4 regions of the Pseudomonas sp. NPDC098747 genome follow, and region 3 is predicted to be linked to each of the others. Evidence: predicted binding sites of a transcription regulator. Region 3 holds the regulator's gene; each other region holds the start of a gene.
What was found. The regulator FliA, encoded in region 3, starts transcription of late flagellar genes. The targets are predictions, from matches to a motif close to CTAAAGTTTNNNNNNNNNNNGCCGNTAA.
Positions count from the first base shown of each region.

Region 1: the regulator FliA is predicted to act here: its motif matches at 1,306-1,333, upstream of ACIQVE_RS14480 (methyl-accepting chemotaxis protein).
Region 2: the regulator FliA is predicted to act here: its motif matches at 627-654, upstream of ACIQVE_RS24000 (methyl-accepting chemotaxis protein).
Region 4: the regulator FliA is predicted to act here: its motif matches at 692-719, upstream of motA (flagellar motor stator protein MotA).

Region 1 covers NZ_JBIWAL010000020.1:24,038-26,241, reverse strand. The annotation lists gene ACIQVE_RS14490 (LysR family transcriptional regulator) at 1-106, shown strand, start outside; gene ACIQVE_RS14485 (transporter) at 151-1,173, opposite strand; gene ACIQVE_RS14480 (methyl-accepting chemotaxis protein) at 1,448-2,204, shown strand, end outside.
Region 2 covers NZ_JBIWAL010000053.1:27,250-29,453, forward strand. The annotation lists gene ACIQVE_RS23995 (LysR substrate-binding domain-containing protein) at 1-576, shown strand, start outside; gene ACIQVE_RS24000 (methyl-accepting chemotaxis protein) at 762-2,204, shown strand, end outside.
Region 3 covers NZ_JBIWAL010000035.1:46,986-49,189, reverse strand. The annotation lists gene fleN (flagellar synthesis regulator FleN) at 1-820, shown strand, start outside; gene fliA (RNA polymerase sigma factor FliA) at 817-1,557, shown strand; gene ACIQVE_RS19955 (chemotaxis response regulator CheY) at 1,726-2,097, shown strand; gene ACIQVE_RS19950 (protein phosphatase CheZ) at 2,120-2,204, shown strand, end outside.
Region 4 covers NZ_JBIWAL010000042.1:16,317-18,520, forward strand. The annotation lists gene ACIQVE_RS21780 (HDOD domain-containing protein) at 1-621, opposite strand, end outside; gene motA (flagellar motor stator protein MotA) at 787-1,638, shown strand; gene motB (flagellar motor protein MotB) at 1,642-2,204, shown strand, end outside.

The DNA.
Region 1 (2,204 bases), on a different contig from region 3:
GCCGTCGATGGGGATTTCATTGCTGTATGCGCGGCAACGACATTTACCGCTGCGGGTGCGGGTGTTTATGGATTGGCTGGGGGATGTGATCCGCTCGACGCTCTGACCATCACCACAAAACCCTGTGGGAGTGTTAATGATCTGAAGATCTTAATAATCCCCACGCTTACGAAACGCCCACCGCCCCGCAATCACCGTAAACGTCGCCACCAGCGCGACCAATATCCAGAATCCCTCCGGATCCTGCGACAACGGCACGCCACCCACATTCATCCCGAAAAAACCGGCAATGATGTTGATCGGCAACGCCAGCACTGTCACCACGGTCAGGGTGAACAGCGTGCGGTTGCTCTGTTCGTTGAGGTTGGCGGCGATTTCTTCCTGCAACAGTTTGATGCGCTCGCCGAGGGCGGTGAGGTCGTTGATGATCAGCGCAAACTCCTCGGTGGATTTGCGCAGTTCCTTGACGTCCTCCTTCTGCAACCACGGCGGCGGGCGGTTGAGCAGGCGCAGCAATGAGCCCGGCTCCAATGCCAGCAGTCGTTGCAGACGCACCAGCACTCGGCGGTTGGCGCCAAGTTCGGCGCGATTGGTCGACAGGCGCGAGGAGAGCAATTCGTCTTCGACCGTATCAACACTCAGGCTGGTCTTGCGCACGATCTGCGTCAGCACTTCGCCTTGATCGCGCAGCAGGTGCACGAGCAGTTCCGACGGTGAACGAAAGCGCTCACCGCCCTTCACCGACGAACGCAATTTGTCCACCGAGTGCAACGGTTGCAGGCGCGCACTGACGATCAGTTTGCTGCGTACGCACACCCACAACGTCGATACGTCCGACGACACCATGCTGCTGAGGTTGAACACCACATCGTTGACCACCGCCAGCAACGCCGAGTCGACGTGCTCGATGCGCGTCGAACGCGAACCTTCGTGCAGCGCCTCGAAAAACTCTTCGGGCAATTGCAGATTGCTTTTCATCCAGCGCTCGCACGCGGCGTGGGCGAGATTCAAGTGCAGCCAGAGGAATTCGCCGCTGTCGCTGTCGTCTTGCAAGCAGCGCAACGCAGTCGCCGAATCGACTTCGCGGCCCCGTTCACCGGGCAGGAAACGAAAGCCGTAGAGCAAACCAAACAGGTCAGGATCGCGATGGCTGATGTCGAGGCTGTGGTTCATGGAGGCTCGCTACGAGAGGGGTGCCGGGCGGGATTTACAGATTCACCTGTGCCGAATCATCGCAATGTCACATGACGTTTGCGTGACAGCAAAATGACGTCAAATCAATACGTTACCGGCGGTCGGGATTTGTTCAAGAAACGCTCTGGCATGCCGATCACAGGTGCGTTAGGTTGCGCGCCATTGGCCGTTGGCCAAGGTTCGCCGACAGGGAAGTCCGGCCACTTTTCACGTCTGATCCGGGCGTGCCTCATTCCTGTCCTGAGTACCTGCGATGCTGCAAAAATCCCTGAGAGCGCAAATTCTCGCCCTGCTGAGCGGCAGCCTGCTGGCGGTGCTGTTGATCGCGCTGGCCTGCTTTCATTTCCTGTCCAATGGCGTGCATAGCTACAGCCAGTTGATCGCCGGCCCGTTGCACACCTCGCAATTGATCGACGAAGCCAACCTGCAATTCAAGGTGCAGGTACAGGAGTGGAAAAACGTCTTGCTGCGCGGCAAGCAGCCGGCGGATCTGGCCAAGTACTGGAGCCAGTTCGAAGATCGCCAGCGCGATGTGCAGAGAATCCTCGGCGAACTGGCCAGCCAGAAAGGCATCGAGCCAAGCCTGAAAACCCGCATCGAGCGCTTGCGTGAAGAGCATCGTCAGTTGGCTAGTGCCTACCAGAAGGGCCGTGATGCCTACGTTGCCGCGGGTAGCGATTCTGCTGCCGGCGACGCGGCGGTCAAAGGTGTCGACCGCGCTGCCAGCGATCAGATGAGCGAACTGGTCGCTGAATTGCGCAAGCAGGGCACCGAGCAGTCGGCGCTGATCAGTGCCGAGGCCGATCGCACCGTGTGGCTGGGGCTGTTGGTGATGCTCGTTTCGGGTCTGTTGATCGGGCTGTTGAGCCTGTGGCTGGTCAACCGCAACCTGATCGAGCCGATCCGCAAACTCATCGACTACGTCACCCAACTGAGCCGCGGCAAACTGGCCGAACGTGTGGTCAGCGACCGTCAGGATGAACTGGGCAACCTCGCTGCAGCGGCCAATA
Region 2 (2,204 bases), on a different contig from region 3:
CATTTGCAGCCGGGTAACGAGGTGCAACTGACCAGTGCGTGGATGGACGTGGACTCGGTGGACTTTAACGATGAACCATTCGATTGCGCAGTGTTGCTGAGCGACGGCCGCTTCCCGCCGGATTGGGAGGCCAGCCTGTTGTTTCCCGAGGAACTGATCCCCGTCGGCGCGCCCAACCTGCTGCATGAACAACCTTGGGACGTGGCCCGACTGGCTGCCGCCGAGTTGCTCCATCCGACACCGGATCGTCGCGACTGGCGCAGTTGGCTGGAGCACATGGGGTTGGCCGATCAGGTGTCGCTCAAGGGCGGGCAGGTGTTCGATACGCTGGAGTTGGGGATGATCGCCGCAGCTCGAGGTTACGGCGTGTCGATGGGCGATTTGTTGATGGTGGCCGAAGATGTGGCGCAAGGCCGCTTGAGTCTGCCGTGGCCGACGGCTGTCGCCAGTGGTTTGAATTACTACCTGGTATGGCCAAAAACCCGCCCCGGGGGCGAACGTTTGCGCCGTCTCAGCGACTTCCTGCAAGGCGAAGTCCGCGCCATGGAACTGCCGGCAGTTGCGCGCTTGAGCTGAAACGTTAGAGCCGCCACAATGCCGGCCTTGTGCCATAACCCTGCTGTTCGCTCAAGTATTCGGCCTTACCGCCGAATACATGCATGTGGAACCGTCGTGCCGGTGTCCACGATTCACCCCCCACTATTAGAAAATTATCCGAGTCGTGATCAAGGAGGATCCCGTGGCTCGGCCAGGAGCTGTTCATGTCTCAACCTCGCGCTCGGATCGCCTCACAGCTGGGCCTCGCGCTCGCTGTGATACTGGCGATTGTCATCAGCGGCAGTACAGTCTTTGCTCTGCGCTCGCTCGATAACGCCAACCTTGCTACTCGTGAAGAGCATTTGGCCAGTGAGGCGCGGCTGCTGGCCGACCAACTGAGCACCTTCCACGGGACCTTGCGGGAAAGCACCCAGCGCTTGAGCGGGCTGTTCGAGAAGCGCTTCAGCGCCGGTTTGAGCATCCATCCGAGCGAGCCGGTGACTGTTGCCGGTACCCAGACCCCGGGTCTGCACCTGGGCAGCGAGGTGTTGAACAACAACTTCAAGGAAGTCGACGAGTTCAAACAAATGACGGCGGGCGTTGCCACGCTGTTCGTACGCAGCGGTGAAGACTTCGTGCGTGTCAGCACCTCCCTGACCAAACAGGATGGCAGCCGCGCCATTGGCACCTTGCTCGATCATGCGCATCCGGCCTATTCGAAGCTGATGGCGGGGCAGAGCTACGTCGGCCGGGCGCTGCTCTTCGACCGTTCCTACATGACCCAGTACACCCCGGTGCGCGATGGCAGCGGCAAGGTGATTGCGGTGCTGTTCGTCGGTTTCGATTACACCGACGCGCAGAATGCCCAGTTCGACAACCTCAAGCGCTTCCGCATCGGCCAGACCGGTTCGCTGGCACTGCTCGATGAACAGAACAAATGGCTGGTTCCACCAGCAGGTGTGCAAGCGCTGGATAAAGCCATCCCGGTGATCGGCGGCATGTCCAAAACGCCGGGCAAAGGCCATTTCTGGAGCGACAAATCCGAAGATTTCTATAGTGTCTCGGTGCCGTTCGACGGCGGGCCGTGGGCGGTCGTGGCGAACATGCCGAAAGCCGAGATTCGTGCCGTGACCTGGAGCGTAGGCACGCAGTTGGCCATCGGCAGTTTGTTGGCGATGCTGCTGGCGGTTGGCTCTGTGGTCTGGCTGCTGCGCAGCAAATTGGCGCCGTTGGGTGATCTGGTGCGTCAGGCCGAGGCCTTGGGTGCCGGTGATCTGAGTGTGCGTCTGAACGTGTCGAGCAATGATGAAATCGGTCAACTGTCTCGCGCGTTCAACCAGATGAGCCAAGCGCTGTCGACCATGGTCGAGCACATCCGTCGCGCCTCGGAAGAGGTCAACAGCCGTGCCCAGGCGTTGTCCGGTTTGTCCGGCGGCGCGTACGAAGGCATGGAGCAGCAATCCGGCGAAATCACCAGCATGGCTGGCGCGGTTGAAGAGTTCAGCGCGACGTCGCTGGACATCGCCGACAACATGGGCGCGACCCAGCGCCTGGCGCAGGAAAATGCTCAGCAAACGCAGATCGGACGTAGTTCGATGGAAGAAGCTTCGTCTTCTCTGGAGCAGATTGCTGGCGCCCTGAACAGCACCGCGACGGTGATCAACACA
Region 3 (2,204 bases):
GCATCCCGTACAGGTGATCGAGGTGACCGGAGTCATTTGTGGAGTCGGCAAGACTAACGTGTCAGTGAACTTGTCTCTGGCGCTGGCAGAGCTTGGCCGTCGGGTCATGCTGCTGGACGCCGATCTGGGACTGGCGAACGTCGACGTTCTGCTGGGCCTGACGCCCAAACGCACCTTGGCCGACGTGATCGAAGGCCGCTGCGAGTTGCGCGACGTTCTGTTGCAAGGCCCGGGTGGGATTCGCATCGTGCCAGCCGCGTCGGGCACCCAGAGCATGGTTCATCTGAGCCCGGCCCAACATGCCGGTCTGATTCAGGCCTTCAGCGACCTCGGCGACAATCTCGACGTACTGGTCATCGACACCGCTGCGGGTATTGGTGACTCGGTAGTCAGTTTTGTACGCGCCGCGCAAGAAGTGTTGCTGGTGGTCTGCGACGAGCCGACTTCGATTACCGACGCTTACGCGCTGATCAAGTTGCTCAATCGCGATTACGGCATGAACCGCTTCCGTGTCCTGGCCAACATGGCGCAGAGCCCGCAGGAAGGGCGCAATCTGTTCGCCAAGTTGACCAAGGTCACGGATCGCTTCCTGGACGTGGCCCTACAATACGTCGGCGCCGTGCCTTATGACGAAAGCGTGCGCAAGGCAGTGCAGAAACAACGTGCGGTCTATGAAGCCTTTCCGCGTTCCAAGTGCGCCCTGGCGTTCAAGGCAATCGCACAGAAGGTCGATACCTGGCCGCTGCCTGCCAACCCGCGCGGTCACCTTGAATTCTTCGTCGAGCGCCTCGTGCAGCAAACGGCAGGGCCTGTCATATGACCGCAAGCGGTATGAACTACTACAAGAAGTCGGCACGTGATGCGCAGTACGAATTAATCGAGCGTTACGCGCCACTGGTCAAACGCATTGCCTACCACTTGCTGGCCCGGTTGCCGGCAAGTGTGCAGGTCGAGGACCTGATCCAGGCCGGGATGATCGGCCTGCTCGAAGTTTCGACCAAATATGACGCCAGCAAAGGCGCCAGTTTCGAAACGTACGCGGGCATTCGAATCCGCGGCGCGATGCTCGACGAAGTGCGCAAAGGGGACTGGGCGCCACGCTCGGTTCACCGCAATACCCGTATGGTCAGCGACGCAATTCGCTCGATTGAAGCTAAAACCGGCCGCGATGCTAAAGATCACGAGGTTGCGGCCGAACTCCAATTGAGTCTCGACGATTATTACGGGATTTTGAATGACACCCTGGGCAGCCGCTTGTTCAGTTTCGACGACCTGTTGCAGGACGGCGAACACGAAGGGCTGCACGAGGATGGCGCGAGCGCTCATCTTGAGCCGTCACGCGATCTGGAAGATGAACGCTTTCAGGCCGCATTGGCGGACGCGATTGCCAATTTGCCGGAGCGTGAGCGACTGGTGTTGGCGCTGTACTACGACGAAGAGCTGAACCTCAAGGAGATCGGTGAAGTCCTTGGCGTCAGTGAATCGCGGGTCAGCCAGTTACACAGCCAGTGCGCGGCCCGTTTGCGGGGGCGTTTGGGGGAGTGGCGAGCGCGCTGAAGGCAGTGTGGGGACACTGCGAACGAGGCTGGTGCGGTTGATGAACGGCACCGGTCTTGCTCTGTTGTGCTCCAGACAGTCTTCGAGTGCTACGCCGGATTGAATGAAATGGCGCGTCCAGGTGCTGGGCGCGTTTAAGACTGCTTGGAGGTCGAATTGGACAAGAACATGAAAATCCTCATCGTTGATGACTTCTCAACGATGCGGCGGATCATCAAGAACCTGCTGCGCGATCTGGGGTTCACCAACACCGTCGAGGCTGACGATGGCATCACTGCCATTCCGGTTCTCAACAGCGGCAACATCGACTTTCTGGTAACAGACTGGAACATGCCGGGAATGACCGGTATCGACCTGCTGCGCCACGTGCGCGCCGATGAAAAACTCAAGCACCTGCCAGTGCTGATGGTGACCGCTGAAGCCAAGCGCGAACAGATCATTGAAGCAGCCCAGGCCGGTGTTAACGGCTATGTGGTGAAACCCTTCACGGCCCAGGCGTTGAAAGACAAAATCGAGAAGATTTTCGAACGCATCGGTTGAGAAACTGCGCCACGGGGGAGCTATGGACCATAACGAATCTTCACAGGGCGATTTTGAATCGACCCTGAAAAAACATGCGGTCGAACTGGTCGAAAGCCTTGAAAAGG
Region 4 (2,204 bases), on a different contig from region 3:
GATCGGCAGATGCCAGGCAGCCACCAGTGCTTCCGCGATTTTCAGCAAAGACACGCCAAACAGTTGCTTTTCGACGGTGTGTGCCGACTCGCCCTTGTGGATCACTCGCAGCTCCCACTCTTCAAGCAATTGCGGATACGTCAGCGCCAGCGGCCACAGCGGCGAGAGGAATAAGAGGCTGCCCCAATGAATGTCCTGCCACAGCCGCGCCAGGCGACTGGCAAAAAAACCGTTGGCCTGTTGCGTTGCGTGCTGGCTGATCATTTGCAGTTGGCGCAGGGCCTTGGGGATCTGCATGAGAGGTTCGGCGGGCAGGCGTGCGAGCAATTCTTCGGTGCGGGCGAGGCCAAGGCGATTGATCGCCACCTCAAGATTTTCTGCCGGCGTGGCCATGTTGCCGTGGGTGTGACGATTGGCCTCACGGATGATGCTCAAGGCCAGCGCCGGGCTGTCCTGCATCAGGTCGGCGATGTCGCGAAGCGAGCTGCGATTATCGCGGATCGCCCGGCAAACCTTGTCGTGTGCCTCTTGCGGAACGGGCAGGCGGACGCTGTCGAGCAGCTTGATCCAGCCGTCGAGAGTGGTCGGTTTTACGTGTGGGACGTTCGTTTCATTAGCCATGTCTGGACGAGATCTTCACTGACTGTAGACGCGCCCGGCATGGGCTAAATTGGCTTTTCGCCTGAACTGGCTATAGTCTGGCGCAGTTTTGCCGATAAGTAGAAGAAGAGATTTTTTAACTTCCGAATATGACCTTGAACCCGACTAAATAAGTACTTTCTACCTATGGCTAAAATTATCGGCATCATCGTCGTAATCGCGAGCGTTCTCGGCGGATACGTGCTCTCCCACGGTAAGATTGCCGCCCTGGTCCAACCCTTCGAGGTGCTGATTATCGGCGGTGCGGCACTCGGCGCGTTCCTCCAGGCCAACCCTGGCTACATGACGATGCACGTGCTCAAGAAATCCCTGAGCATGTTCAGTTCGCGTTTCAGTCACACCTTTTATCTTGAGGTGCTGGGGCTGATCTACGAGATCCTCAACAAGAGCCGCCGCGAGGGCATGATGGCCATCGAAGGTGACATCGAGGATGCCGCCGCGAGCCCGATCTTCGCCAAGTACCCGACAGTGCTCAAGGACGAGCGCATGACTGCGTTCGTCTGCGACTACCTGCGCATCATGTCTTCCGGCAACATGGCTCCGCATGAGCTCGAAGGCCTGTTCGACATGGAACTCTACAGTCTCAAGGAAGACCTCGATCATCCGGCTCACGCGGTCAACGGCATTGCCGACGGCATGCCCGGGTTTGGTATCGTCGCGGCGGTATTGGGCATCGTGGTGACCATGGCTTCGCTGGGCGAAGGTGATCAGGCATCCATCGGCCTGCACGTGGGGGCGGCACTGGTGGGTACCTTCTTCGGTATTCTCGCCGCCTACGGCTTCTTTGGTCCCCTGGCGCACTCTCTGGCGCACGATGCCAAGGAAGAGCTGAACGTTTACGAAGCCATCAAGGCGTCGCTGGTGGCTTCGGCTTCCGGCATGCCGCCATCGCTGGCGGTCGAATTCGGTCGCAAGGTTCTGTACCCGGCCCACCGTCCAAGCTTTGCCGAGCTGGAACAAGCCGTTCGCGGTCGCTAAGTCATGGAAAATAATCAGCCGATTATCATCAAGCGCGTCAAGCGCATAGCCGCGGGGCATCACGGCGGGGCGTGGAAAATCGCCTTCGCCGACTTCGCCACGGCGATGATGGCGTTCTTCCTGGTGCTGTGGCTGCTGTCCACCGCAACGCCAGAGCAGAAGATTGCTATCGCCGGCTACTTCAAAGACCCGGTCGGCTTCTCCGAAAGCGGCACGCCGTACATCATCGATCTGGGCGGTACGCCAACGCTGGCGCCGGAAAACACCCTCAACCCCGAGGTGAAGTCCCAGCCGCAACCGGACAAGGTCACCGTTGACACTGAACAAGTCGAAGGCATGGCCGAAATGGTCGAGAAAGAACGCCTGGAACTGTTGCTGCAAGAATTGCAGAACAAGGTCGACGAAAACCCGCAATTGCAGAAATTCAAGGACCAGATCCTTTTCGAAATCACGCCGAACGGCTTGCGTATCCAGATCATGGACGCCGAGAATCGGCCGATGTTCGACTCGGGTTCTGCACGCCTGAAGCCGTACTTCGAAGACATCCTGCTGGCCATGGCCGACAC